DNA from 4 places in the Paenibacillus sp. FSL K6-1122 genome. Region 2 is predicted to be linked to each of the others. Evidence: riboswitches for the same ligand, from Rfam matches in the RefSeq annotation. Region 2 holds a riboswitch; each other region holds the start of a gene.
The links. Region 2 has a riboswitch for cyclic di-AMP ahead of NSQ20_RS10720 (C40 family peptidase). Riboswitches for the same ligand answer to the same signal wherever they lie in the genome.
Positions count from the first base shown of each region.

Region 1 (7,604 bases), 2.3 Mb from region 2:
CTGCACAGTCTGACGGAAAGTGGTGCAGATGCCTCGCAGGTTCGCATATTGGAAGACACGGTTACAGGGACGGCTTCCATCTGGCTCTCTCGGGGAGACAACCGGATTATCGTTATTCCTGGTGCGAATGGGCAAGTGGTGCCTGAGATGCTGGAAGAGGCGGATACGGTAAAAAGCCTGACTGCAGCCGCAGCGGTGCTGCTGCAGCTGGAGATCCCGCTGCCAGCGGTTACCCGCGCCGCCCAACTGGCGGCTGAAGGCAGCGCACTGGTGGTGCTCAACCCGGCTCCCGCGGTGCCGGGTCTGCCCCAGGAGCTCCTGCGGTGCGTCGACGTTGTCACGCCAAACCGCAGCGAGCTTGCCGTGCTTACCGGCCGGGGTCATCTCCGGCCGGAAGACCTGGATGCGGCGGTCGCAGAGCTCGCCGCATCCCTCGGGGCCGCTGTCGTCACGACGCTCGGCCCCGAGGGGGCTGTGTACGCGGCGGCGCCTGGTGGCCGCGTACAAGCAGGGCGTGCCGGCGCGTGCCGTGCGCCCGGCTACGCCGTAAGCGCCGTCGATACGACCGGGGCTGGCGATTGCTTCAACGGCGCGCTGGCGGTAGCCCTCGCGCGCGGTGAGACTTTGGACGCGGCCGTAGGCTTCGCCATGGGTGCGGCCGCGTTATCCGTGACGAAGCTTGGCGCCCAGTCCGGGATGCCGTCCGCACGTGAAGTTGAGGCCTTTCTGGCTGAGCATGCCGCAGAGGCTTAATAATTGGTATAACAAAGAGGCTCTTATTCTCCCAAAAGGGGATTAAGGGCCTCTTTGTTATGCGTGTGCAGAGACTATTTCTTCTCTGACAGCCACATGGCGATATTTGCAATCTCTTCGTCCTGCAGTTTGCCCTTGAAGGAAGGCATACCACCTTTACCTTTGACAATCGTAGAATAGATCTTCTCCAGATCATCCTGGCTGCCGATGTTGGCCAGAGCAGGTCCTACGCCACCTTGAAGCTGATCCCCGTGACAGGAGATACAATTGGCTTTGACCAGTGCTTCAGCTTGTCCGGCATCCAATGTTACTTCCGGCATGGTTGGCTTGGCTTCTTCAGCCACTTCTTCTTTCCCTGGAAGCGTAAACATTAAAACAATAGCTAAAGCGCATGCTGCAAAAAATACTCCGCTCATGATCCATTTGTGCATCCCTTATGTCCCCTCCAGAATGAAAGATCATCTAACCTGAAACTATCCATATCATTATAACGGAACCTGTACTGACATCATAGCATTTTGTGGGAATTTTTTGAACTAATCACATAACAAGGGGCAAATTTGGTTGTTTTTCAATGGATTCTAACCGCGAGGCCCTTCATAAACCATACAGTGAAAGGGCTTCAAGCCGCTTGGGGTCTGTCGTTCGTATGTATCCTGGGTGACAAATCCACTCTTCAGATAGACTTGAATGGCACGAGCATTCCAAGTGAGTACTTCCAGATCAATCTCATTCGTGGGATTTCGGCGAATAGCTTCCTGTACAATGGCAGTGACAAAAGCTGTCCCTTGACCCTGACCACACAGCTCTGGATGCATGCCAAGGCCAATCCGGGTTACCCCTTGAAGTGGGAAGTATTGAGCAAACCCACATATACGATCGTTCTGATCCAGGACGATTGCATATTGCTCCTGCCGCAGCTGTGCATCTCCGAATTCCACTTCCAGAGCTTTCATCTGCTCCCAGGGGAGCCAGCTGTAGATATTGTAAGGCGGGTCATACTGCCAACTGCAGATAAGCTCCGCATGTTCTTCTCGCATGGGTACAACGTGAAACGTTACGGGGGCTTCCTTCATACACCTGCATGCTCCTTTCCTTGAAACAGAACTCTTTGTCCACTCTACAAAAGAGATGTTCATTTAGCAAGTCTTCCTTCCCAAGAAAAAAAATGAAACAAAAGTTCCGGTAATTTCGTTTATATTATAACGGGATGGGTAAAAACATCATAAGGGCACGGACGAACGAACGCAAAATGAACCTGTTGATGTCGCAGGATATGCCCCGAGTATAACTTGCAACATGAATAAGGATTGAAGCACAAAAAAACCGCCGGATACATTCCTGCGGAGAATGTACCGGGCGGTTCTGTTATGCTTCTTGCTTCGTTCCAGTATGGTTAATGGTTACAGCATCATGTTGCTCAGCTTGTCCCTAGTCAAGGGCCAGTGATTCATATGCGTCCGTGCTCATAATCCGTTTCGCGCCAACATAACGATTGGCCCAATAGTTTTCACTCAATGCACTGATCGTAACGCCTTTGGAAGAAGAGGAGTGTGCGAACTTTCCATCCCCTACAAAGATTCCTACATGGGATACGCCTTTACCTGTTGTATTAAAGAACACCAGATCGCCAGCTCTCATCTCCATGCGGGATACGGAATCGCCCATGTCGAATTGGGAACTGGATTGGCGTGCCAAATCAATACCCAACTTGTCGAATACATACCGGGTAAATCCGGAGCAGTCAAAGCCGTTAAGCGTTGTTCCCCCACTTTTGTATGTAGTTCCCATTGCTGAATCAATTACTGTGTCCATCTTTGAATCTGCGAATGCGCTACCTGCACCAAGCGATAAAGCGAATGTGATGCTAAGTACAGCTGCGGTTAATTTCTTCTTGAACAAGAGATATTCCCCTTCCAATGCCTGCGAGGTTAGCTTAAGGATTCGGTTGAAGGTCCCCTATGATCCCTCTGTAGCAAGATCAATTCACCCATAACTGGTTCCCCCGCTTCCCAGGTGCCAGGAATTTGGCTATGCTAGTTATGCACCTGCGAAATCAAGAAATGACGATTTAATTTTAAGTAGTTACAAATATGAATGTAAAGATTACAAAGTTGTTACTAAAAACTCACTGCGATTATTGTAACAGAGGAGTACGGCTTTGGCAACGTTTAGCAACAAATTTAGCAAAAAAAACCTCGACCTTTGACGGGGAAAGGTTGAGGTTTGCCTATTTATAAGTACATATTAGGCCATGAGTTTAACATGTGATGGTAACAATTTTTAAACTATCTGCTCTCACCTTTGGATATTTTGGACTGCCATAATCGGAAATGGCTGCATATTTTCCACAGACTCAATAGACATCTGGCAAGTGGATACGTCTGTTGTAGTATAAGTCCGGTAAGTCCCGTTAATAACCATGAGGCTGTAGTGAATGCCCCAAAGACGAGCAGGTGTACTCCGCCCAGCAGTAATGCAATGCCGATTACAGCGATGAGATGACGCAGTGCAATCCAGAGTGCTTTGAGGGTACCGTGAGCCCCGCCTTCTCCTTCCGGTGCCGACACACCGAACTGCATATAGAGTATGACATGGTGGATGATCCAACCATATACAATCCAGGCAGCAACATAAGGTATGCCAGGCAAAAGTAATTGAAGGGAATGAAATCCGTCCATGAGAATCGAGTAGAGCTTCGGTATGAGCCAGTAGGCGGGCAGAAGTATCAATAATGTACGTATGGTGTGGAGCAGCAGCATCGGTTTCCACAGATTTTTGATTCCGCGGACAAAGGGAATGCGCTCTTCTGTAGAATTAAAGTGCTGAAGTGAGTAGAGCAGTCCTGCCTGAATGAGGGGGCTGATCAACATGCGAACCAGCAGCATGCCCCCGAGAATCCATAGATAACGATGAACCTCCGGATGGGTAGACAGGTTAAGTTGACTTTCCATTTTGAACAAAAGTGTACTCAGCTCACCGGCATCAGCATCTGGATAGCGTAGGAGCAGTGGGATGACGGCCGATTGTACCATTCGATAGAAGAAATATCCCCAAATGAGTTGATAGAGAAATAAGAGTGCGGCAATGAACATATGCTGACGGACGAGAAACCAGCCTTCACGTATTTTCGCTTTCACCGTTTCCACCTCACCATGACAGACCTCCGAATATGGCTTCTATTAGTTTGGTTACACTCATGCTCCAGCGGGACTTCGTCTGCTCATCCAGTCCGGATTTCAGGAAATTGTTCATATGGCGGTTCTCCAGCACGATCGAGTACAGAGGATCGGTCATGGCCCAGGATACGGGGGATGTGTGAGTTAATTTATACGTGATGCGATCTTCTTTTCCATTCCATTGCTTGGTGAGGATATGCCCGTCTTCAAAAGCAATGCGAATAGGAACGGCGTTGTAATCACTCCCTTTTTTTGCGATCGTCACGGATGACTCGTACAATGTTTGACCGTCTTTCTGTACGGGCGTAACACGAATCTTCTCTACAGCAAAGTCAGCCATCCCGTTACTATAGACGTATTGATCAAAATAATCAGACCAGGAAGTGCGGGTCACTTGTTCCACAATTTTCTGAAAATCAGATGAAGTGGGATGTTTGAAACGGTACTTCTTCACATAGGTAGAGAGAATGCGTTCCATCTTTTTTGCGCCGACTTGATGTTCGATACCAAGCAATACAAGTTTGCCACGTGTATAGACATTGGCTGCATACTCATTCTGTGAATCGAACTTCCAGGATTCTTGTGTTAAAGATGAAGGAGACGTAATCAGTCCCGATTGTACCGGCAGATTCGGAATCAATCCGTACTCCTGCTCCATCAGCTTGTCTTCTGCATAAGAGGTGAATCCCTCATCCAGCCAGGCTTCCTCGAATTCGTTGCTGGCAACCATGCCGTAAAAGTACTGGTGTCCGATCTCGTGGACTACGGTTCGTTCCAGGTCATAACCTGGCGTGGTGTCATCGGCTCCAAAGGCTGTAACTAGCGTAGGGTATTCCATACCTCCAGCGCCGTTCCCCGCTTTGGGTGGAACTACGATGGATAAGGTAGCGTAAGGATATGGGCCAAACCATTTGCTATAATTGGCTAGAGCGGCCTTCGCGGCGTAGAAGTAACGTTCTTTCAGATCCTGATGAGCTGGGTCCAGATATAACTTGATTCGTACACCAGGCACATTGGGTGCAGAGAAGGGTTCCTCGGCGTAGACAAAATCCGGTGAAGCTGCCCATGCGAAGTCATGCACATCATCGGCATAGAATTGATAGACCTTTTCTCCATTCTTCACCACGGCTTGCTGCGTCGGAAATCCGGTAGCAGCCACTTTGTATGTTTCAGGCACCCGAATACGCACACTATATATACCGAAGTCAGCGTAAAACTCTGAATTGCCATGGTACTGGTGCAGATTCCAGCCTTCCGTTGTTCGTCCACGTCTGCCCACAGGTTCATAGGCACTTAATTTGGGAAACCATTGACCTGCCATGACAAAATGATCAGCAGTTCCCATCCGGGCAAAAATCTTCGGCAGATTCACTTCAAATCGGGTGTGGAGCGTGATGCTTTCCCCGCCTTTGACGGGTTTGGGCAAGCGTACTTTAATGAGGGTGGTGTCCTTGATATTTCCGTCATCTGGTTGCACATACTGCATCCGGTGTAGCAGAGAGAGCCCGTCCTCCGTTTTCATTTCGGTAATGTTCATAGAGCCGTAGCCATTGGTAGGCATGACATCACCCCGAAGCTTTCCACCGGATTCCTTCATAAAGGTGGTGTCAGCAGAAGAGAAGGCGTTGGGATACATATGAAAGTAAAGCTCGCTGACGGTTTTTTTACCTGGATGTGTCCAGGTAATCGTCTGAGTCCCTTCCAGTACATTCCCTTCGACCAGTTTTACATCCATGTGATATTCCACAACACGGTTGCTGTACACTTCGGCAGTAGGGGTCTGTACACTTTCTGGAGGTGCTGGCGTTTGGGCTATTGCCTTAGGCTTGCCCGATTCGGGGGCGAGTACTGGCAATTCGGAATGAGTTGAGCGATTATAACCCAGAGTGATCCATATCCCTCCGGCAAGTACACACAGGGCCAGGGATGCAGTGAGCCAGCTCTTGGCGCGTCGTGGAATCATCGTTAAATACCTCCCGTTGACAAGCATCTACAGCATGTATATGTTTGCAATGGGGCAATTATTAGTTAAAATATTTGTATCAACCCTTGGAGGTTATAAACATGGACCAAAATGAGCAAAACGGCAAAAAACAGATTGCCTTGAATATCGTTAGTGCAAAAAGCAAGCATAAAGGCTTCGGTGCAGGCTCCATTGAGCTGAATAACCTTTCCCCGGTCATTATTGATAATGGCGAAGCCAAAATCGATATCGGTGCGATGCATGCGAAGAGCAAAGTGGAACGCAATATCAAGTTCTCTACCAATCGTGAAGATGTGCCCAACGGACGCCAGGTATGGCTGGTGTGGGTAGCTGTCGATCGCACGGAGGAAGGCCAACTCTATGGTGGAGCAACGGCATGTGAGATGTGGATTGATACGGAAGCAAGACGTGGATGGAAACTGCTGGCCGAACATGTGAATCGCATGGATTATGCCTTGAAGCGTCGCTTCATGTTGGATGAGCTTGGACCTGAAGCTCGAGCTGCACTTAAGACACTGCTGATCTCACACAACGAAGACTGGTGGAATGCTTCTCCAGATGTATTGAAGGAAGCACTCGCCTAAGGCAGATCTTTCAACACAGTATAAAAGAAAAAAAGCAAAAGGCCCCTTGACCGGAAAGTTCGGTAGGGGGTCTTTTGCTTGTGCTTTAATCCTATTCATCGATCTGAATAATTATGAGTTTTCATCCGAAGTGAATTTCCAATTGTTCAATATAACCAGGGGTTATAGGTGACGCAACTAAGTCATTGCGCATTTGCGTCATTCTACCCACCAACGTTTGAAATCTCCCCACCAGGAATGTTTCTCTTCCTGAATACCTTGTTGATTCTGTACCTGACGGGTCTTCTCATCTTCTCCAGAATCCGAATCATCCGTCGTGCCATGGCATACCTCTGTCGGTTCAGTACCATCAATGAAAACTTCCAGCCGTTTCTCTTCACAACCGTTGCCTGCCAGCTTGCCGGATTCCGGGTCAATATAGACACTTACGACATGATCGGGCACGGTGAAGATTTTGGGTGGTACGCTCGCAAGTGCCTGTTCTGTGAACTGGGCAAAGATCGGCGCTGCCCGGCGGCCATCCGAAGTTGAGATGGCTTTGCCTTGATCGTACCCAACCCATACCGCGGTGGAGAGCTCAGGTGTGAACCCAACCAGCCAGGCATCCGTGTTGGTTGTTCCCGTTTTTCCCGCTACCGGACGTTTGATCGCCTTAGACACCCGGTTGCCCGTTCCTCCATTTTCGAAGACACTTTCCATTAAACGAGTCAGTACATAAGCTGCCGCAGGTTCCACAACGGTCTCAGCCTTCGTCTGAGGCGATTCATAGAGCACACGTCCTGCGGCATCTGTCACTTGTAGAATGGCTACAGGTGGCGTCCGTTGTCCACCAGCAGCAATGACGGAAAAGGCCGATGCCATCTCCAGCGGGCTGACAGGTGACGTTCCCAGTGCAAGAGAAGGTACGGCGCTCAGGTTGCTTGTAATGCCAAGGTTTTTTGCCATACTCACAACCTCCTCAGGACCGATCTGCATAATGGTGTTCACCGCATAAATATTGTCTGAAGCGGCGATCGCCTGTCTTAGATCAATCTCACCCAGATACTTGTCTCCAAAGTTGCCGGGTTTATAGGTTTTGCGGTCATTGTCATAGTGAAAAAGGGT
Region 1 covers NZ_CP150272.1:107,465-115,068, forward strand. Annotated here, with positions in the region: gene rbsK (ribokinase) at 1-753, shown strand, start outside; gene NSQ20_RS00515 (cytochrome c) at 828-1,184, opposite strand; gene NSQ20_RS00520 (GNAT family protein) at 1,335-1,829, opposite strand; gene NSQ20_RS00525 (C40 family peptidase) at 2,185-2,619, opposite strand; cyclic di-AMP (ydaO/yuaA leader) riboswitch at 2,659-2,796, opposite strand; gene NSQ20_RS00530 (hypothetical protein) at 3,042-3,893, opposite strand; gene NSQ20_RS00535 (M1 family metallopeptidase) at 3,904-5,895, opposite strand; gene NSQ20_RS00540 (YwhD family protein) at 5,997-6,500, shown strand; gene NSQ20_RS00545 (PBP1A family penicillin-binding protein) at 6,699-7,604, opposite strand, start outside.
Region 1: linked by a shared signal. The riboswitch ahead of NSQ20_RS00525 (C40 family peptidase) and the one ahead of NSQ20_RS10720 (C40 family peptidase) in region 2 are both predicted to bind cyclic di-AMP.

Region 2 (7,604 bases):
GAGTCGATGCAACGAAAAATCCGGATACGAACACATTTGTCTCAGCCTATAAAGGTGATAACAAAGTCGTCGTCGTGGCAATTAACCGTGGAACTTCAGCCACAAGCCAAAAATTCGTTCTGCAAAATGGTAATGCCTCTACTGTGTCCTCATGGATTACGGACAGCAGTCGAAACCTGGCAAGCGGAACCTCGCTTAACGTATCCAATGGAGCCTTCACGGCACAGCTCCCGCCTCAGAGCGTAACAACGTTTGTTGCCAACGTTACTGGCGGAAATAGCGGCGGGAATACAGGCAGTGGCACGACGTATGAAGCCGAGACCGGAACGTCACTTACGGAAGCTGCCATTGAAACAATCTACCCCGGTTACACTGGCTCCGGGTATGTTAACTTCAATGCGATGACTGGTTCAGCCATTCAATGGAACGGCATTAATAACACGACAACAGGTACCAAAAACGTAAAGTTTCGTTATGCGCTGGAAAGCGGCACTCGGAACCTCGACATTTTTGTGAACGGAACCAAAGTCATCAGCAACGAGCCCTTTCCCGCTACGGGAAGCTGGTCCACTTGGGTTGAAAAAACAATACAGGTCCCCATGAACACGGGGACCAATACATTGAAAGTGGTTACCACCGGATCGGAAGGACCGAATATTGACAGCGTTAATGTTACCGCAGCACAATAAACGTTCCGTATGGCTGATGGAAGACATTTGCTGTACGTGCAGCTAAGCACTAACCTCTTGAATACTCATCACTAAAGTTAGTGTTATATCAAAAAATGCAAAAAAAGACTCCTTAAGCGTTAGCTTAAGGAGTCTTTTTATTAGATGCGGTCGAGAGGACTCGAACCTCCACGGGGGTTAGCCCACACGGACCTGAACCGTGCGCGTCTGCCAATTCCGCCACGACCGCATATTGTATCTTCGTCATCCATATCGGCGACAAGAAATAATATATCATGCGTAATCTATCATGTCAACACTGAAAATAATAACAATAAAGCCCGAATCAGACGTCCATGTCGATTCGGGCCTTACCTTTAACTGTTGCTAATAGTTTGGTTCATTAATACGGAAGCATACTACAAATTACAGCTTGGAAGGCCAGTTGCCATACCATGCATAACCGCCTCTTCTTTCTTTATCAATATCACTTAATTTGTATTTAACTACCCCGTCACGACCAATAAAGATTGGTTTATCCGTTCCGATCTCATAGAAGCGTGCCCAAATTGGTGCAGCTTTGGAATCAGCGATAATTTTACTATCTCCATTAGCTCTTTCATACTTGTAACCCGTAATTTTCACTTTGTTAAACCAAGCCTCCGCTCCTTTAATGGATGCGGTAATTTTAGCGTTAGCAGGTCTGGTTTTCAGAAATTTAACAATCGTTACACTCTCTCCAGCTGTCAGCGATGGCACTTCGTAGATTCTTGCGCTCGCTGGTTTAAGAGAGCTGGAATCATGTTGTTGTCCCCATGCTGTCAGCTTACCACCTGAAACGACCTGTGTATTCAGAATCGCCTCCACACCTTTGGCAACTGAATTTTTACTGCGGTTAGCAAGTGTACTGTCGATAAATGAGAAATCACCTTTGCGTGCCGCTACTTCATCCAGCATGATCATTACATTAATCATGGCATCATCATTGTAAGTGATGTGCTTGTGGTATCCGGAGCTTTGGTAAACTTGTGGCCACCCGCCGTTTGAATACTGCATGTTGATCAAAAAGTTAATTCCTTTGATTGCAGCTGTGGAGTAACGCGGATCATTCGTCTTTTTAAATTCCTTCGCCAATCTTCTAATTTCTGAGTATGTAGCCTTGTTGTCTATCGTGGACTTTGCCCACTCTCCACTTGTCTGTTTATAATCTTTTCTCCAACCTCCATCCGGTAGCTGGTTCTTCAAAATATCAGAAATACTCGCTGTAGTACCCGACGCATCTGCAGCAGATACCGTCCCTACAGGGAGAACTGCCATTCCAACTACTGAGAACACCATCGTACATGCCAGGACAAAAGTAATTATTTTCTTCGCTTTCAAATGTAACACTCTCCTATGTTCGTTTTTATAAATCTTCCACTTCTACTTTACGTATGATATACGCCCCAAACCTCCTTTATTTGTATTTATCGCATAATAAAATCAATTTTCATCCAATATGTGGATTGTATAATCAGATAATATGCAAAAAATCGATTTTTGTCAATATATGCAACTTAATGAATATAATCTCTCTAATTCTACATAACGGGATAGTTCTTTTAACTCATGACAAACCTATTTATTTATCCAAATTCGTCTTAAACGAACCAATAATGACGTTTTTGTCATGAATGATACCCAAACTTGATCCCTTCTTTCATATAAAAACCTTAATTCCGCTAACATTGAGGTATTACGAAGGGTTTTAAATGGGTTTGACAATTACGCATTTATGCAATATAGTTTCAAATAGTTACAAAAACTTAATTATTCATTGCCGAGTTTCATGTTTGAAAACGGGGGAACCAATTTGGGTGAATTATTCTTATACATAGGAAATATAGGGAACCTTCTACCGAACCCTTAGCTAACTCCGTAGGCATCGAAGGGAGAACATTGATTTTGAAAAAACTGATTATCTCCATTTTTGGAGCAGCTGTATTATTTACATCCGGGGCAACAAGCACAGAGGCAAGCAGTATCAACTCCGTAGTGAACAACATGACAGGTATTCCTTACAAATGGGGTGGCACTACTGTAGCCGGCTTCGACTGTTCTGGTTTTATGAGATATCTTTTCAACAAATACAGCATTGAATTACCACGTACTTCGCAGCAGCAAGCCAAAGCAGGTACTCCCGTATCCAAGAGCAATGTTCGAACAGGTGATCTGGTGTTCTTTAATACAACAGGCAAAGGCATTTCACATACAGGTGTATATATCGGCGGCGGACAATTCGCTCATGCCTCCAGCAGTAAAGGTGTAAGCATCACGAAGTTATCGAATCCATACTTCAATGATCGTTATGTAACAGCACGTCGGGTAACTGGACAGTTTATGTATGATAAAATGTTAGGTAAAATGTGATTCACATACAAAAAGGCATCGGTTATTAACCGGATGCCTTTTTTGCACTTAAAAATGTATGTTGCATTGCTTACTAATGCAGCGCCTTCTGCACTCGCATCGCACCCTGAGACAGGGCATGTCCTCCACCAACAGCTCCAGCCACGGCTACGGTCTCCATAATCTCCTGATCTGTTGCGCCCTTAGCACGGGCTTCTTCTACATGGTAGAAGGTACATACCTCATTGTTGGCGAATAATCCAATGCCAAGCGCAATTAGCTGTTTTGTCTTCGCATCAATCACACCAGGTTGGAAACATTCTCCGGTAAACTCATGATACGACTTCACCACACCTGGCAGCACATCGCTTAATGCTCCAATCTGATCCTTGTAGGCATGAACTTTATCATTCATCAATGTCATGGCTTGTAGCACACCCTCTCGGCTATAGTTACAGATCTTCCTCACTGTACCTATCTTCTCTCCCGAGTGAGCCAATTATGCCAAGAAATCATGGTAATTCCAAACATTTAAAGCTCATGGCCCTGCCATAATTATCAGCTGTTACTCACTAAGTGGACTCTGGCGCGGCTCGCTGAACAGCTGATAGCTGTAACCTCGGTCCAGCTTAACGACACGTCGATTCTGACGACGGATAAGTACCTGCTCGCCATCCCAGGCAACCACAATCCCTTTCACGTCGTTCGATTCCAGCTCGTCCCGTACGACTCTAACTTTCTCACCTGACAGACGCAGGGCGTCCAATTCTGTATCACTAATCATCTTCATGGCTCCTATATTTCAAATTTATTTACAAAAAGAGACCTAAATGAAAAGTCATTTAGGTCTCACGTGACTGTATTGGACTGTCATGTCATTCGAAATTATGTCCCGACTGAAAGTTACCGCTGCGCGTGCTCTTTGCTGTCGTTCTTCTCGAACCAAAAATCAAGCACTTTGGCGGACATCACACGTTCTTCAAGGTACTCCACTTGATGCGGTGTAAATTGTTCTTTCCAAGAGAAGGACAACTCTTCGCACAAGCCTACAATCGTCAGTAATTCTGACCAGGCAACATAGCGTTTGTACCAGAAAAATTGAGGATGTTCAATCATATAGGGATAAAGGTCATCGAATTCCGTATGTTTACAATCCAGGGCACGTTCAAAATGAACTTTCGATTCCGCCAGCTTATCATTAAAAAATTGTTCTGTTGCCGGTTGGTTCCCCATGGTGTTGCCTCCTCTCCCTAACATAACCCCATTATAAATGAAATCGGCGGTCATGCAAAGGCATAGTTCAAAAAATAGGCCCTATTCCTTTAAAATGTCACATTTCGTTATCGTCAAATTGTACTGTTCCATCGTTCAGGGAACGAATGCGTACCAAGGCTTCCACCGGAATACCCTGTTCACGAATCGTGCGTGCCCCTGCCTGGAAACTTTTCTCGACCACAACGCCGAATCCGACGAGTTCCGCGCCAGAACGCTCGATAATTTTGATGACGCCACGAGCGGCATCTCCATTGGCAATGATATCATCAATGAACAAAATGCGGTCATTCTCATGAATGAACTCGCGGGATACCATAATGTCAGTTACAATTCCTTTGGTAAAGGACGGTACACGTTCACAGTAAGCATCAGGATCAGCCAGAAGTGTTTTTTTGCGACGGGCGAATACAAGGGGCACCCCCAGTTCATAGGCTACGGCAAACGCAACCGGAATCCCTGAGGATTCTACCGTGATTACCCGAGTTACTCCACTTTCACGAAAACGGGCAGCGAACTCACGTCCCATCTCCATCGTTAATGCAGGATCAATCTGGTGGTTCAACAGACCATCCAGCTTTAATACTTGATCCGAGATAACCACACCTTCTTGTAAAATTCGTTGTTTCAATAATTCCATGATTTGACCTCCCAAGCCTATCCTATGAGGTAAAAGTATCATATATCTATCTATAAGTTCAAGCGAAATTGCCTTGACGCTGTCCTTGGGACGCATTTCAAACCAAAGCTCATTATCGATTGTCATGACTTTCGTGGGTCAAGCATACCTTGTACCATGGTACCCGCATGTCCAAACTATACAGGGGCCTGAGAGGGGAAACACATGAAACAGGCATTTCGGGTGCTGCAGATCGCATTTACATACATTGGAACGGTTGTTGGAGCCGGCTTCGCTACAGGGCAGGAAATTTTGCAGTTTTTTACCCAGTATGGCAAATGGGCCACCATCACCATAGGCTTATCCACCATGCTCTTTGTCTGGTTAGGTACCAAAATGATGCTGATCGCTCACGATACCGGGTCCCGCTCTTATGAGGATCTGAACAAACATTTATTCGGCCATAAGGCGGGCAAATGGATCACCTGGGTGACCCTTCTCATTCTCATTGGCGTGAACAGTGTCATGCTTGCCGGAGCAGGCTCCGTTTTTGTCGAGCATCTGGGTTTGCATTATCAGACAGGTCTGATCGTCACACTTGTAGGGACATATCTGCTTCTCGGTCGGGGCATTCAAGCCATCCTACAAATGAATAGCATCGTTGTGCCCATGATGCTCCTGTTATCTCTGCTCATGATCACCAGTACGATCCATCATCCAGGTGCTTCCCGATTCATCACACTGACGACAGACTCAAACCCTATTCAAGTGTGGCTGTCTCCACTATTGTATACTTCATTCAATCTGGTGTTGGCTCAAGCTGTTCTTGTGCCTGTAGGTAACCAGATTCGTAGTCGGAATGTGCTGAAGTGGGGTGGAGTATTGGGTGGAATTGGCGTTGGTTTCATGCTGATGGCAGCTCATTTTGCCATGTCAGCTCAGATGCCCGGCATCATCCAATTCGAAATCCCGATGGGCAGCATTGCCTTTCAACTTGGATGGGCAGTGCAATCTGTATATGTATCCCTTATTTTCATGGAAATATTCACTACCTTTGTAGCCGATATCTATGGAATGACCTTGCAACTGAGACAACATATACGTGTCCATCCCCGTTTCATTACATTAACCATTATGCTATTGTGTTACTCACTCAGCCAGTTTGGATTCAGTTCCCTGCTGTCCATCCTTTACCCCATCTTTGGAACTATGGCATTAATCTGGGCTGCCAAATTGGTACTGAACCGCTGGGGCACCTTTCGTAAACGCAACAATATATAAATCTCACGGTCCATGTATTTCATGAATATGAGCATCCGTTTGCCTTCTAACCACAATTCACCGCGGGTACTCTTTCCTTAAACATGATAAAAAGCCGCTGTTTATCACAGCGGCTCGCACTTTTTGCACTACGTTTTAGGCTTGGCTAGGAAACTGTAGATACATCTTTTTCAACTCATTGACTGATCTACCGAGCGAGTAATGTGTCTTGGCTTTTTCACACGCTGAACGGGCAAGTTCATAACGATAAGCGGGGTCCAGCATCACCTTTTCAAGCGCTTCAGCTAATGCAGAAGGATCTTCTGCCGGTACAAGCAACCCATTACTACCGTTCTCGATCTGTTCCGGTATACCACCTACATCCGTACCCACAAGGGCAAGACAACTCAGCGCCGCTTCAGCAAAGACGGAACCAAATGCTTCTGCCCGTGAAGGAAGTACAAAAATATCAAAGAATGGCATGAATTCCTCAGGGTGCAGTGTGTAACCATAGAAGATGGTCTCATTATAGATCCCCAATCGCTGCGCCAATTCTTCCAGGTCAGGACGAATCGGTCCATCTCCAATAATATGTAACACATAATCATGACCTCGGCCCTTCAGTTCCGCACAAGCTTTGAAAAGAATATCCAACCCTTTTGCCGGAACAAGTCGACATACCGTGACCAGCTGTGGTATCGCATTATCATGAGGGATCGGCTTAAAGCGCTTCTCATCAAATCCATTGGGAATCACACCGATGACATCAGGTTCCTTCACGTAGGGAGCGAGATAACGACGGAACGAATCCGACACCGTCAAGAGGCGCTCTGCCTGGTGTTCCAGCTCACCATATATCGCAAGCAGGAATCGATGCTCCGGTCCATCCGTTTCAATGCGTCCATTAAGGATTAATTCTCGTTCATAACTGGAGTGAATCGTCTGAATGAGGGGTGTATCCGGGAAAACTGTTTTCATCGCAAGTCCTGCAATTGGGTGGTGGGCATGGATCAGATCATAGGGCTTCTGAATTCGCAGTTTGGTCCACCAAAGATAATCACGATATGTTTGAATATATTTTTGGACAACAGGACTATCCTGATATTCAGTCCAGTCAAACGTTTCGAACTGAACTTCCTCTCTGCCCTTATTGCGAATTCGCTTTGGCAACGAGAACAGATCCATTTCCCACCTCGGGGTTGTAAATCTCTCTTGCATATACGGAATCATAGAGGATACACCTCCGGGCTGCTCCGGAGGAAAGAAAAGCGCCTGCAGCAATTTCACCGTTAGTTTCCCCCTTTCTAACTTACGTACTGCTCTACTATCCATTATGACATAGGGAAGCCGGAACATCTATATTACGATAACTCGTATATACAACATATTCATGAAAC
Region 2 covers NZ_CP150272.1:2,382,709-2,390,312, reverse strand. Annotated here, with positions in the region: gene NSQ20_RS10735 (carbohydrate-binding protein) at 1-689, shown strand, start outside; tRNA gene NSQ20_RS10730 (tRNA-Leu) at 835-918, opposite strand; gene pelA (pectate lyase) at 1,095-2,057, opposite strand; cyclic di-AMP (ydaO/yuaA leader) riboswitch at 2,476-2,607, shown strand; gene NSQ20_RS10720 (C40 family peptidase) at 2,613-3,077, shown strand; gene NSQ20_RS10715 (carboxymuconolactone decarboxylase family protein) at 3,151-3,480, opposite strand; gene NSQ20_RS10710 (hypothetical protein) at 3,622-3,840, opposite strand; gene NSQ20_RS10705 (hypothetical protein) at 3,960-4,289, opposite strand; gene NSQ20_RS10700 (xanthine phosphoribosyltransferase) at 4,387-4,968, opposite strand; gene NSQ20_RS10695 (membrane protein) at 5,173-6,228, shown strand; gene NSQ20_RS10690 (glycosyltransferase family 4 protein) at 6,364-7,494, opposite strand.

Region 3 (7,604 bases), 710 kb from region 2:
AGCAACCGTGATGCCGCATAATCTGTACCTGCATTCTTCCATTGTGCAGACCCGTCAGATCGAACAGACACCACAGGGCAAAAAAGAAGCCATTCGGTACTCGACCATGGATTCTACGATTGCGCTGACACTGGCCCTGTTCATCAATGCAGCCATCCTGATTGTATCTGCCGCTGTATTTCACAGTGCTGGTATGACGCAGGTTGCTGAGATCGCTGATGCCTATCATCTGCTGACACCTCTATTGGGTACTACGGTCGCAAGTATCCTGTTCGGTGTGGCGCTGTTAGCATCAGGTCAGAACTCTACCCTTACAGGTACACTCGCTGGGCAGATCGTTATGGAAGGTTTCCTGAACATTCGAATTCCGGCTTGGCTACGCAGACTGGTCACACGTCTGATCGCCATCATCCCCGCGGTAATTGTGACAGCCATTGCAGGAGAACATGGCACAGAAGAACTACTCATTTTGAGCCAGGTCGTCCTGTCGCTTCAATTGCCGTTTGCTGTAATTCCCCTGGTGATGTTCACGAGTGATAAAAAAAGCATGGGTGCATTCGCCAACAAATTGTGGCTCAAAATCATCTCATGGGTCATTGCCGCGATTATCGTTGTGCTGAATGTATATCTGATCATTCAGACGATTCGGTTATTCTAATCTCATTTTAATTGGCTAAATACTAAAAAGGCTGATCAACTCCGGTATTTTATACCCAGTTGATCAGCCTTTATTGTTGCAATACAGCAACATGTTTCCTTTTATAGTAAAACTCAAACTCCAATAAACAACCATCTGCATCTAATCCTGATTTGGTATCAATAACGGCAAGAGTTGATCCAATGAATCAACGGTCCAATCCGCACGTTTGTCATCCGATAGTTCTGGCTGGAATCTTCCGTAACCCTGCATAATTCGAATCGTACGCATGCCCAGCTTCCGAGCAGGTATAATGTCGTTATCGATCCGATCGCCGATCATGACGGCTTCCTCCGGTTCACAACCGGCCTGCTTCAAGGCCACAGCGTATAACTCAGGGTCTGGCTTAGACACTCCTTCTTCAGCCGAACATGCCAGAACATCAACATACTTCCGCAAGCCATAGCTTTCCAGTCTCTCTTCCGTTCCAGGACTCTGATTGGCAATAATGCCAATGCGATAATGCCGTGACAACTGCTGAAGAACGGAATCCGCTGAAGGAAAAGGACGTTCAAGATCTTTTTGAAACTTCAGCTTGTCCTGAATCTGTTTCTGATGCCCCTCGTCTTCAACGAATGTGCGAATCGCCACTCTCATAGGCCATTGCTCATATTTTCGGTAACAACTCGCGAACAGTTCGCGTACCGCCTCAATTGTCACCGGATACCCCAAAGCACAAGCTTCACGGACAAACTGTCCGATAATATCATCAACCGGCTCCCATTCATCCACCAGCGTATCTCCAACATCAAAAAACAACCATTTCAATCCACCTACATCCGGCACGCCAATTCCTCCTTGTAAGCATAAAAAAGAAGACTCACCATCCTGCATGAGTCTCCTCAAACTTCCGTTTATCGATACATTCAATTATAACAGGCACCTTACACCTGAGCAATCACAAGCTATGGCATTAACCATTGAGGAGAAAGCCAACTTCCCCATTGAGCGAATATACAATCCGGTCTGCGCCCATGCCCCGATAGATGCCCTTAGGATGACTCTGCTCCGTAATGACGCACAGGGATTTCGATGTCCATGAACGGCAGATCTGTAAATAACGACAGGTCAGATTCAGGCTGTTCTCGAAAATAAACACGTTGCCTACGCTGCCCTGCGGCAAAAACCATTTTTGAGCTGCAGCCGTATTCATGCGAATGACATGTTCTACTCCGATTCTACGGAGTCTTCGCTCTTCCCCTGCACTGTTGGTTAGAACGGCAAACGGCATTTTTTTGTACATCAGCAATTTGATAAATTTACGTCCTGCTTCATTTGGAGCAGTCACTAAGATCATCTCAGTATCCATCATTCGTTCCTCCCTTGGCGTGAAAAGACAACAAAAAAGAAGCGTGGGGGACCAAGGCCTCCCGAACGCTTCTTAAATAACCCATGGCGAAAACACCATGAACCAGCGTACGGCTTGTTGCCTCTCCCTTTAACGCTTACGAGGTTAGCTGACGGATTCGGGCGCGAGAGTCGCCCTATTTCCGGCTGTCACCGGAAAATTCACCCCATGAATGCCCACTGTCCTGGACAGCGCATTCCGTTGGTTCCCCCGTTTCCCATTCATTAATGAATGGAAACTCAGCGATTAAAATATCGTTCGTATATCTTAAGGTAAGATCGAGCGATATTATCGTTTGTTTCGTTTTTCAAGTACAATTTAGTTTAAATTGAAATTACGTTATGAATCATACACCCGTGCCATGTCGGTGTAAAGTCCGCCCAGATCACCAAATCGGCAGATTTTTGCCAATTCCTATCCATAATAACGCTTACAACAAAGTTATACTCTATCTATCTCTTCAAGGCTATCTAATTCTCACTCTGGCGTAAATCACTTCGCAATTCATTCACGTATTCTGCACAACTTGCCTGTTTTGATTCTTTTAACACCATATTAGTTTTGCAATATTTAATTGCAACCAATATAATAGAAGATATAAGAGTAAATAAATGGAGGCGATTTAGATGACAGTCTACGATTACAAAGTGAATACCCTTCGCGGTCAAGAAGTTGAAATGTCCGACTACCGTGACAAAGTGCTCCTGATTGTGAATACGGCAAGCTCATGCGGCCTTACCCCTCAATTCAAAGGTCTGCAAGAATTGCAAGACAAATTTCAAGATGCTCCATTTGAAGTTCTTGGTTTCCCAAGCAACCAGTTTGCACAGGAAAAAGGATCTTCCGACGATATTGCCGAGTTCTGTCAGATGAATTATGGCGTGAGCTTCCCCATGTTTGAGAAAATTGATGTGAACGGTTCAAGCGCTCACCCTCTTTTCCAACACCTTAGCACAGAAGCTCCTGGCCTGCTCGGCTCCAAAGCAATCAAATGGAATTTCACCAAATTCCTGGTGAATCAGAACGGACAGGTCATTAAACGTTATGCTCCCAAAACAACACCGGACAAGATTGAAGAAGATATCAAGAATTTGCTGCAAAAATAATACACAGGCCACCCGTAGCCGGTAGGTAGAGCAACATTCCTCCGGTAATGGATGGCCTTTTTTCAACCCAGATGTCATACTGTTCGAAAAAGACAAAAAAAGCAGCTTCCCATTAATGGAAAGCTGCTTTTTAATCGTTCATATGATGCGGTCGAGAGGACTCGAACCTCCACGGGCATACGCCCACTACCCCCTCAAGATAGCGTGTCTGCCATTCCACCACGACCGCATGTCGTAAATAATCGGCAACAGAATTGATTATACCGGGTTCAGAACTAAAAGTAAAGTATTTTTTAATACTTCTTTTTCAGCTAGGCATTTTCATCAAAAATCGCATAATCTCGTCATCATTACCCATGAACTGCATATGATTAGATTTGATCCCCTCTCTTTAGGTAAGAGCCGATCTTGTTGGTTCATTTATATATAGTCCTTCCTTATATATAGTCCTCCCTGCACTTCGCAAAATAAATAACACAATAAGTTATATAAAATAACACAAATATTAAATCCCAGATTTAATCCATTAAATTTCACGGATACCATTGACAAAAAGCGGACATTCATGGGATGATAACTATCATATAATTCGGATTTCTAAACACAAAGCAAACAAAAAGGAACATAAATGTCACTTTAAGTTACATTAAACGAACACAGGAGGCGAATGATTGTGAACCGTGGGAATAAGCTGCTCGATTATGTCAAACTGCTTGATTCCTCTATTCAGGTTGGAGGGTTCACCCATTCCTTCGGCATGGATATCCATATCAGGGAGGGTACCATTCGTAATGCTGAAGATCTCGAATCATTCATGCGTTGTCAGTTGCATCCGAGCATCGTTCGTCTTGAAGGTATGGCTATCAAAGGCATCTATACCGCAACAGATCACAAGGATACATGGCGGATAGCTCTGATCGACAAGCTCGTCCATGTTCAGCGAACCCCTGGAGATCTCAGAGAACAAGCTGCCGCCATGGGTAAACGATTGATCAGACTCGCACGCGCTCTGCACCCCTGGATTGAATTCAGCCAGCTCGAACAGATCTTTGCCAAATATGATTCGGTTGGCTGCCTCTCCACTGTTCACGCCTGGATTAACCACCACCTCGACATCCCGGTCGAGGAGGCGGTCCTTGGTTACCTGCATTCAGCCATGAATGCCTGCATAACCGAAGCCTCCAAAGTCATTCCCCTGAACAACGATACAACCAAGGATCTGATGGTCCGCCTGGCCACAGATCTGGAGAATGAATGGAAGACCGTCAGCGCCTCGGCTGCGGATGGACTGGCACAGCCAACCTCGATGTCCATGAAATCGTTTTTCCCCAGTTTCCATATGCTCGGAGCTGGACTTCATGCCTACAGGGCCTAATCCTCTTCCTCCTCATACCTGCTCCCCTTCATTCAAACAAACTAAAAAACACGCGGCAACCTCCTTGCCGACGTGTTTTTTGTCATTTTATTTGTTTTATTTACGTATTTACGCCATTTATAATCACAAAATACACTTTTTTCCGTCTTTTTTAATTGTTAGATGACGAATTTACGTATATAATGAAACATACAGCTCGCATTTCTATATATTCTACATGAAGAAAGAGCGGCTGAATACTACATTCTAACCAGGGGTGAACCCTTTTGAACAAGAAAAAACCAGTTACTCCGTTCGGATGGGCCATCAAACGACGGCTAACCGAACTTCAAGTGGACCAGAAGACCTTTTGTGAACAGCATGGCATCCCACCCTATCGTTTATCCAATCTTATTCACGGCACACGCAAAGCAACCCGATTCAGACACCTGGTCGCTGATATTTTGGATATTCCAGATGAACTGAGATAAGATTTCTGCCAAAGGAGGGTCTCATCCATGAGACATGTTACATCCGATCTGGAGAGGCTGTCGTTCCAGTCCATACGTCACCAGCTCATCATTGTTGATGACAATTGGATTATCCAAAGTTGTAACCGTGCCTGGCAACAGGGACTTGGTCAATGCTCACCAAACCCGGATATACACAGTAGTCATAGACACTACCTGCACCTGACGGAAGCCTGGGCAAAACGAGGCAAGAACGCTAACATGGCACTTGTCGCACAGAATTTGAAAGAACGCGGAATACCCTTTAATCGAAATCATACATATGACATCTGCGTGTATACTGTATACAACGAAAAGAGGTGGTTTCGTGTAGAACTCACCCCTCTATCTTATTCAAATTCAATTCTGGATACCGATCTCGCTTTAATTGCACACATGGATATTACCGAACAAAGAAAGACAGAACACCAATTGAAGAAAGCATTGTCTGAAGTGCGCACATTGCGCGGACTGCTGCCTATTTGCGCTGTCTGCAAACAAATCAAGGACGAAGAGGAACACTGGAACTCCGTTGAGAGTTATCTGGAGAAGCATACCCACGCCGAATTCACGCATGACATCTGTCCGGAATGCATCCGGCGGTTATATCCGAAATACTCGAATATCCTGGACAAGCGCTCCTAAAACCTTTCTCCACTGGCCGACTAACTACAACTATACGGAGAGATGATGTTCAAACTGCGACATATCCAGTTCTTGCGGTGTCCCATGCAGGGTTATGGTTCCTTTGTCCATGATATAGATGTAATCTGCGGCACTTCGTACAAAATCAATACTCTGCTCTACCAGCAGAACCGAGAGGTCCCCCTTTGCCTTGAGCTGCAAAATAACCTGCCGAATGTCCTCCACGATAGAAGGCTGGATGCCTTCTGTCGGCTCATCCAGTAGCAACAACCCCGGACGCGAAGCCAATGCCCGGGCGAATGCCAACTGCTGCTGCTGTCCACCACTCAGATCCCCGCCCTGCCGTCCATACATCGTAGCAAGCACCGGGAACATCGCCAGTACATCCTCCGGGAACGTTTTTACTCCCGGTGCACTTGTCTCCAGACCGAGCAATAAGTTTTCTTTCACCGTAAGCTGCGGGAAAATCTCCCGCCCCTGCGGTACATAACCAATCCCTGCCCTTGCCCGCTTGGCTGAGTCCAAGGTGGATAACTCCTGATTTTGCCACTGAATACTGCCCTTGCGTGATTTGAGCAGCCCCATTAATGTTTTCATCAACGTTGTTTTCCCCACACCGTTACGGCCCATCAGACACACCACCTGTCCAGGCTGTACATCCAGGTTCACACCACGAAGCACATTGCTTTCCCCGTAGCCGGATTCAATTCGTTGCAGCGACAGCATGGTCATCCCTCCTTTTGCCCAGATACACTTCCGCCACTTTCGGGTCTGCCTGTACCTCCGCCATCGTACCTTCCTTCAGCAGTTTTCCTTCATGCATCACCGTTACCTTGGCTGCGAACTCTCGCACAAACTCCATATCATGCTCCACCACCACAACCGAGCGCTCACGCGCAATCTCTTGCAGAAGTCGCCCGGTCTTGTGTGTTTCTTCATCCGTCATGCCTGCGGCTGGTTCGTCCAGCAACAACACCCGTGGCTCCTGCAGAAGCAGCATGCCGATCTCCAGCCACTGCTTCTCCCCATGCGATAACGCTCCTGCACGAGCATCAACGCGGTCTCGCAGACCAATCTGGAGGGTAACATGCTCCATGGCAGCACTCATTTTCCCATATCGACGAATACCGATGGCTTGCAAAGGGGAACGGCGAGTCTCCGCCGCCAGCGTCAGATTCTCCTGCACCGTCAGACCCGCAAAGATCGATGGCGCCTGGAATTTGCGTCCCACACCTTTGCGAACAATCTGGTGCTCCTTCAGTCGTGTTAATTCCGTGCCATCCGCCATCTTCACCGAGCCGGACATGGGTTTTGTTTTGCCACATATCACATCCAGCATCGTTGTTTTTCCAGCACCATTGGGTCCGATCAGAAAATGCAGGTCATGTTCATGCAACTTCAGGTTCATGCCTTTGACAGCAACGAACCCACCAAAGGCTACCGTAATATCCTCGGCTACCAACACCGCTGATTCCTCAGTAGACTTTAGGTTTTTCCCGAGTGACTTGGACATGCGCACTCTCTCCTCTCCGCTTCAGCAAGCGAACGACATGACGATATACACCTACAATACCGTTTGGCATGAACAAAACTACTGTTACAAAGAGTCCACCAATGACGAACAGCCACCCCTCGGGGTAAGCCTCACTTATGCCTGTTTTGGCTGCATTCAGCACCACCGCTCCGATAACCGCTCCAATAAGCGTACCGCGACCACCCAATGCAACCCACAGGACCATCTCAATGGAGGGTACAATCCCCATCATCGATGGCGAGATAATACCCACCTGAAGAACAAACAACATGCCCGCGATACCTGCAAGCGCACCGGAAAAAGCAAAAGCCAGCGTTTTATATCCTGCCGGATCATATCCGAGGAATCGCACCCGATTCTCTCCATCACGCGCAGCTTCGAGCACTTGGCCGAACCGACTGTTCACCATTC
Region 3 covers NZ_CP150272.1:1,668,425-1,676,028, reverse strand. Annotated here, with positions in the region: gene NSQ20_RS07340 (Nramp family divalent metal transporter) at 1-658, shown strand, start outside; gene NSQ20_RS07335 (HAD family hydrolase) at 800-1,483, opposite strand; gene NSQ20_RS07330 (hypothetical protein) at 1,611-2,009, opposite strand; cyclic di-AMP (ydaO/yuaA leader) riboswitch at 2,125-2,300, opposite strand; gene NSQ20_RS07325 (glutathione peroxidase) at 2,672-3,151, shown strand; tRNA gene NSQ20_RS07320 (tRNA-Leu) at 3,298-3,380, opposite strand; gene NSQ20_RS07315 (urease accessory UreF family protein) at 3,825-4,526, shown strand; gene NSQ20_RS07310 (hypothetical protein) at 4,793-4,996, shown strand; gene NSQ20_RS07305 (hypothetical protein) at 5,024-5,659, shown strand; gene urtE (urea ABC transporter ATP-binding subunit UrtE) at 5,690-6,385, opposite strand; gene urtD (urea ABC transporter ATP-binding protein UrtD) at 6,363-7,172, opposite strand; gene urtC (urea ABC transporter permease subunit UrtC) at 7,135-7,604, opposite strand, start outside.
Region 3: linked by a shared signal. The riboswitch ahead of NSQ20_RS07330 (hypothetical protein) and the one ahead of NSQ20_RS10720 (C40 family peptidase) in region 2 are both predicted to bind cyclic di-AMP.

Region 4 (7,604 bases), 1.8 Mb from region 2:
CATCATAACTACCGCATCCGCACCTTCCGGAACCTGTGCACCGGTCATGATGCGAGCCGTCGTACCTGAAACAATGGTGTGATCCGAAGTGTAGCCGCAAGGAATTTCATCAATGACTCGAAACCAAACTTGATGATCACTCGATGCATCTATGGTATCTGTACTGATAATCGCGAATCCATCCATACCCGATCTTCGGAAAAATGGATACGGATGGGGTGCCTGAATCGTCTCTGCAAGTGTGCGGCCATGAGCAGATTCAAGATGAACTTTCTCTATGGAGCCTACAGTAACTCTTGCAGCTATTTTGGCCTGGGCATCCGGTACCTGTACAGCTGTACGATTGAATTTGGCAGTTGTCATATCATGTGAATGTGAGTTCATTTTCAAAAGTATTCTTACCTCCTAAAGACTATCATCCTTTAAGAAAGTGTAGCCCGAATACTGTAAGATAACAAGTACATCACTTATTGATCCTGTGACAAATCTTATTTCTTACAGGTGTAACATTCCTTGACCTATGTTCAACATGAAAGGCATCTTGTCTGCCCATAATATAAGTGACAAAGGGAGGCGATAATCATGAGTAATCGATGTGAATTATGCGAAAGAGAACCTGTGAATACGACCATTCATCATCTGACACCCAAAGAAATGGGCGGAACATTTCTACCAACGGCCAACCTGTGCATCCCCTGTCACAAACAGATTCATTCGCTATACACCAATCGCGACATTGTAACCCTTGGTCTCACTGATCTGCAATCCTTGAGACAGGATGAACGAATGATTCCATTTATCCGCTGGATTCGCAAGCAGCCTGCTACAACGATTCCCCGCGTACACAAGTCCAATCATGTTCGCAAATCGTAAACCAAAAAGAACAGTTCCAAGGTCATATGCCGGCGAGGTGAATCCGCCTTCCCTTGTCACTGTTCTTAAATGAACTATGCGATTGGCAGCCATCCTTATGATTAGATGTTTATTATCTTCGCCTCTTAATTCGGCCGCCGCCCACTCTGGTTTTTGGTTTTTTATAGGATTTCTTAGGTGAATCAAACAACCCGCCACTGCTCTTGTTGCGATCAATGGTTCCCTTGCTCTGATCCTTGTTGCGGTTGAATAATCCTCCGCCAGATCCCACGCTTGAATCTTTATCGCTTCCGCGCCTTGTAATCGTACCTTTTCGATCAACAGTAATAGGTGGAGCAAGCTTCTTGTCATTACTTGTTGGTGCACGATAAGATCCTGCACTCGGTTTATACGTATCTTTATTGGTATATCCTCGATAGTTGCCATAACCTCGCCCGCCAAAAGAATCGAACAGATTACCAATTAATGTAGCGGTGAGGTAACCTTGTAAAAAAGATGAATCGTAGTTCTGCCGAACATATTCCTTGGAGTCCACCTCAACCAAGATATCCTCCGGCTTGTTCGGGTCTTGTTGCAGGTGATAATACTCGTCCTGATAGACGAGGAACATACGCTCTGTATTCTCTGCCGAGATCTGATCCGGTTGCCGCTGGTCAGACAATTCCTGAGCCACTTCCGGAACGGTACGGTCAGAAGCCCGGTACACATAGGACGTTGAGTTACCACTGCCGTTAACCGATTCAAGCGGATATGTGTCCTGAACAGAAGGTGCTGCTCCGCACGCGGACAACAGAGACATGACAAGGCTGAGGACCAGCATTAATTTTAATCCATGTGCCAAGCGTTTTTTCATTGGAACCTCTCCTAGCTCGAACGAATCACTTTGATATCCGCAGGAAGAATGGACTCACCCTCATACAGTGTAAATCTTCTGTCTTGCCACTCCACGCGAAGAAGCAGATTATCATCCGACTGATACTGCCATACCAATTGTTCTCCAGCCTGGCCATATGGAGTTCTACCTGCCGTTGATACCATGCCTCCATACTCTTCCTCCAGATGAAATGCACGTCCATCCAGGTCCAGCAATGTAGGCACCTCATCAGGCGCATCAAGCCTGCCATCAATTGGTGTATATAGGGCGTAACGTGTGAGTTCCCGTTCTTCGATATGCAAATATCGAAATGCGGTACCATCTTGTAGCGTGAGCACAACTGCATTTCGAGCACGATTTTGTACCCGACCAACGACTTCATAAGTGACCAGAGAAACCTCACAGATATCACCAGGTGCAAGCTGAAGCATCGTTTTCTCTGCCTGCGGTGGTTCAGGTTTCGTTAGTATTCCTTTAATTCGTTTCCATACACTCATGAGAATTACTCCTGTTCCTTATCTTATAAACAAGCTGCAATAATCAGTGCGCCCACGATATGTAAAGCGCCAGAGAACAACCCGTATCCTGTCTTCCCTTGCTGAATTCCCGTATCCAGATCCAGATTGGCCCATTTGCGAATCATAAAGTGTACAACACTCTCCAGAATCAACAAAATGATAAAGGATACAACGGAGACCAGCAGTGCTTCTCCCAGGTGACCGGCCGTAGAAATGGACGTAGCAAGTACATATCCTTGTGCAAATAATTTCATAACCATACGTGTCGTAACGGCCATATTGCCGGCCTTAACTTCAGCAAAATCCTTATATTTCGTGAACAGTGAATCAACATACATCAAGACAAACAGCAAAACCGAACCAGATCCGGTCCAGACCAGCATCGCCAAAATGTTCAAATCCATTTACACAGCCCCCACATATCAACATGAACCGCATTTAAAAGCGAAGGAGAAATACTCTTCTCCTCCGCTGGTTAACCCTGCTGACAACCAAGGTATTAGTTCTTATTATCGTACTGTTTCATCAATGCTGCGAGTTCGTCTTCAACAGCCTGATCTTTACCCAACTTCTCGAACTCATCATCCAAAGATTTTCCTTTGGATGACATTTCGTTACTTGCTTCGGCCTGTGCTTCCATCTGCATCATTTTCTCTTCCATACGCTTCATACCAGCACTTGCAGTATCAGAGCCAAACCCATTCAACGCTTTGTTGATTTCCGTTTGGGCTTTTGCTGCATTGTAACGGGCTACCAGAGTTTCGCGTTTGTTCTTCATTTGAGTCAGTTGCTTACGCATCTCGTCGAGCTTGCCACGCAGGTTATCCGCAGAAGCCTTGTTTTGGTCATAGCTGGTTTTGTACTCAGCCATCTTCTCTTCAGCAACCTTTTTCTCTTCCAGGGCACGTCGAGCCAAATCCAGATTCTGAGCACGTGCCGCCGTATGCGCCTGCTCTTCACGTTTCTTCACAAGAGCTTCCTGCTCTTCGAATAACTGCTTGAATTTCTTCTCAATGGCGATCTGTTGAGCTACTGCTTTCTCCGCATCTTCCAGATCCTCTTGCATGTCACGGATATATTGGTCCGTCATCTTGATTGGATCTTCCGCCTTGTCAATAATGGCGTTGATGTTAGACATAGTTAAATCACGCAAACGTTTGAAAATGGACATTATGTTATTCCTCCTAGTCGATATTACATCGTATATAAACATACATACGTAACAATCTACAACTCGTTTCAATTTTAGCAAATAAAATCAAAACATTGAATGGTTCTTATGTCAGGAAGATCGTTTATCTTTGTTCAGATGATCCTCCATCAACCTCTCTGCAGTCTGCACGATTTCGTCGATCTGCATCCGCGTGATGGAATCAAAATGGATACCCATGATCACCGTAACGGTTACTTTCAGCTGCAAGGCAGCCTTTCGGGCAAGCCGCTCACACAGCTCTTGTTCTTTATGCCCAGGAATATGTACTGTCGTCCCGCTTACGCGCTCATGATCCACGTAGAACGTGGCTACGGCGCCAATATGCGCCTTTCCTCCGGTAACGAGAAAAACCTTATCTTCTCCTGCTTCAATCACCTGTAAACGTATGGATTTCAAATCATATGTACTCATACCCATCCACCTATCCTTTTCTATATGTTATATATGGAGGAATTATGGCTGTCATGAGCTAAATCGGCAATGAAACTTCTCACACTGCGCATATTTTATGGAGACCCCGGGCATACCAAGGAGAACGTCATTTTGGAAAAGGAGGCCGTTATTATGCGCGTACGCCTCATTATGCTAATGGTTATCGTTATTTTTCTCGGAGGATATCATGCTCCAGTTTCATCGCGGGACGTTTCAAGCCCGCCAAGTGAATCCGTATCAGGTTCGGATTCTGCGGAAGAAGAACAACTGACATTGGGACAATTACGTCAAAAATATGCCGATACGTTTAAAACCAATGGTCCTTCAACCAAGAAGGTTGCACTGACTTTTGATGATGTACCTGATCCACGGTTTACTCCACAAGTACTGGATGTATTGAAGAAGTACAATGTCAGAGCTACATTCTTCATCGTGGGTAGTCGTGCTGAGAAACATCCGGATCTGGTGAAACGCATTGTTAAGGAAGGGCATATGGTTGGTAATCACAGCTACAATCATCCTGAATTCAGTAAGCTGTCGATGAATGCCTTTCGCAAACAAATTTTACATACCGGGGATATTATTCAACGTTTGGCGGGTTATACGCCCAAGATGATTCGGCCACCTTATGGAGACATTAATGAAGAACAGCTGAGATGGGCTGCCAAACAACACTATAGCATTGTGAACTGGAACGTAGACTCCCTGGACTGGAAAGGCCTTTCAAAGGAACAGGTGAAAGATAACATCCTGTCTGCCGTGAAACCTGGCTCCATCGTTCTGCAACATGCTGGAGGCGGTGTAGGGTCAAACCTGAACGGCACGATTAAGGCTTTGCCTGAAATTATTGAGGAACTACGTAATCGGGGATATGAACTGGTCACCTTGGACGAAATGCTGGGATTGCCAAAGGCCAAAGATTAGGATGACCGTGATAACAAATAATGAGAATATTAAAAGGGTGCTGTTCAATCGCGAATTAGCGACTGGCAGACACCCTGTTTGAATTCATTTTAAATGTTATTTTCTCTCTACTTCAGAATGTACAGCTCGATATCCTGAAATCCAAATGTGCTTACGGACTGTTTGCTACCCGGGATGAAGATATCAATCCGGTGACCTTTGATTGCACCGCCCACATCACGTGCTGTGGCTACAAAAGCTTGTTTTGGCAATCCTGGATGGCTGTGACCAGTTACCAGTACTTTGGTTCCGAGTGGAATTACACTTGGATCAACTGCAATTGTGCCCAGTTCAAGGTCATTTCCGAAATAATCGACTGCACCCCATCCTCCATTTTCAGACGGATCTGCAGAGTATGCCGTTGCTTTTACGTTCACAGCTTTGCTGTAATCGAATGTCTTACCCCAGGCTTGAACCACTTTGTTATCTGCGTTAACGTCCAAACTTGCTGTGGTAACCGTTTTGGCTGGGGTCTTGCTCTCCGTTGCCGCAGCGGCTGCAACATTGTTTGCCTTACCGGGAATCGTAATTTTCAAACCACCATAAATATTGTAAGCCGAAATATCGTTGTTTGCTTTAACCAACGTGTTGAGTGCTACTCCATATTGTTTTGATAAGGTGTAGAAGGTATCCCCTTCTTTGGCCACATGAACTGAATCGGCGTGAGCCGGAACGGCTTGAATGAGCATTGCTGTTGTCATTAATGCTACTGCTGTTTTGGCTATACGTTTCTTGTTAATCATGGTCTTCCTCCCTCATTGTGCCTGCGAAGTTAGTTGTCGGATTCGGATGAGGAGCCACCCTATAGGTTCTTCGTTACATTTGAAATGTTATGTACCCAATTCACCCCAAGCAGTGTGCTGTTGATCTTCCCCCTGCACAATCTGCATCGTTACATCCCCCGCACTCCCTATCCGGAAGTTTCGGCAGAGTTCAATATATCACAATTTTGTAACCTGAACTTGTAGTAATTCTTACCAGATGGTTTTTAGCATGTAAGCATTTGTAAGAATACTGGTTAATTCAGAAAATTTGGTTGACCCGATTCCTTTACATTTGGTAACAGAATAGTTACTTTTCCGAATCCATACGTCATTATTATCCATAAAAAATAGCGTTACCGACTCGAAGTCAGTAACGCTATTTGATCAACCATTTAACATTTAGAGTACTTTCGCAAGAAAATCACGTGTACGTGAATTTTTTGGAGCTCCAAACACCTCATCAGGTGTTCCCTCTTCCACAATAACCCCGCCATCCATGAACAGGATTCGGTCTCCCACTTCACGTGCAAAACCCATCTCATGCGTTACGATGACCATCGTCATCCCGCCTTCTGCAAGACGTTTCATGACATCCAGCACTTCGCCGACCATCTCAGGGTCCAGTGCCGACGTAGGCTCGTCAAACAGCATCACATGCGGCTGCATGGCCAATGCTCTAGCAATGGCGATCCGCTGCTTCTGTCCACCAGACAGCTGATTCGGGAATGCATCTTTTTTATCGTACAAGCCTACGGTGTTAAGCAGATCAGCGGCAATTTTCTCCGCTTCCTGAGTGGATTGTTTCTTTACTTTAATCGGAGCAATCGTAATGTTTTGCTCTACCGTTTTGTGTGGGAACAGGTTGAAGTGCTGGAACACCATGCCCATTTTCTCACGAGTTGCGTTAATGTTATGCTTGGGGTCCGTGATTGACACGCCTTCAAAATCAATCTCTCCTGAGGTAGGCTGTTCCAGCAGGTTCAAACAACGCAAGAACGTACTTTTACCTGAACCGGAAGGACCGATAACCACGACAACCTCACCTTTGCCAATCGTCACGTTTATGCCCTTAAGCACATCGTTATTTCCATAAGATTTGTGTAATTGTCTAACGTCTATCACTTGCACTCAACTTCCTTTCCAGTCGTCCCAGCAGCTTGGACAAAATGAACGTCATTACAAAGTAGATGGCTGCTGCAATCAAAAATGGACTCAAGCCTTGGTACGTAATGTTCTTGACTACACTTGCCTGATACATAATATCCACCATACCGATAACGGAGATAATGGAGGATTCTTTGATGATAGTTATGAATTCATTACCGATCGCTGGTAATACAGCTTTGAAGGCTTGTGGCAATATGATATAACGCATCGCGGCGCCTCTTCCCATACCTAATGAACGCGCTGCCTCCAACTGACCACGATCCACACCTTGGATACCTGCACGGAAAATCTCCGCCAGATAGGCACCACTATTGATTGAAAGTGTAATGATACCTGCCTGAAGTGCAGTGAAGTTAATGCCAAAGCTCAGAGAAAAACCATAGTAAATAATCATCAATTGTACCAGCATCGGTGTGCCACGGATCACTTCAACGTATGCCGTACCGATCCAGCGCAAGATTGCAGCATCATGCAAACGGAACAAACAGATGATCAATCCAATAATTACCCCGAAGATAACCCCAAGTGCAGACAACAGAAGTGTGTATCCTACACCTGTAGCATAGAAACTTTTGTACTCCCAGAATACTTGGAAAATATTTTGTGATTTGTTCGCTTTATCCGCCATCAAGAGGCTGGCGTCCGTCACCATCTGATTGATTTTATCTTCGCTTTTCAGTCGCTCCAGTGTTCCATTTACTGCAGCTAGCAGCTCGGTATTACCTTTACGAATCCCGATTGCCGCTTCTGCTTGCTCTTCGTCCGGAACAGCAGCAGCAAGTCCAATGATATCGTCCAGA
Region 4 covers NZ_CP150272.1:4,150,660-4,158,263, forward strand. Annotated here, with positions in the region: gene glp (gephyrin-like molybdotransferase Glp) at 1-384, opposite strand, end outside; gene NSQ20_RS18705 (HNH endonuclease) at 583-873, shown strand; gene NSQ20_RS18710 (DUF4247 domain-containing protein) at 986-1,726, opposite strand; gene NSQ20_RS18715 (DUF4178 domain-containing protein) at 1,738-2,244, opposite strand; gene NSQ20_RS18720 (DUF350 domain-containing protein) at 2,268-2,669, opposite strand; gene NSQ20_RS18725 (PspA/IM30 family protein) at 2,765-3,436, opposite strand; gene NSQ20_RS18730 (hypothetical protein) at 3,548-3,889, opposite strand; gene NSQ20_RS18735 (polysaccharide deacetylase family protein) at 4,043-4,834, shown strand; gene NSQ20_RS18740 (3D domain-containing protein) at 4,942-5,616, opposite strand; cyclic di-AMP (ydaO/yuaA leader) riboswitch at 5,619-5,812, opposite strand; gene NSQ20_RS18745 (amino acid ABC transporter ATP-binding protein) at 6,037-6,759, opposite strand; gene NSQ20_RS18750 (ABC transporter substrate-binding protein/permease) at 6,746-7,604, opposite strand, start outside.
Region 4: linked by a shared signal. The riboswitch ahead of NSQ20_RS18740 (3D domain-containing protein) and the one ahead of NSQ20_RS10720 (C40 family peptidase) in region 2 are both predicted to bind cyclic di-AMP.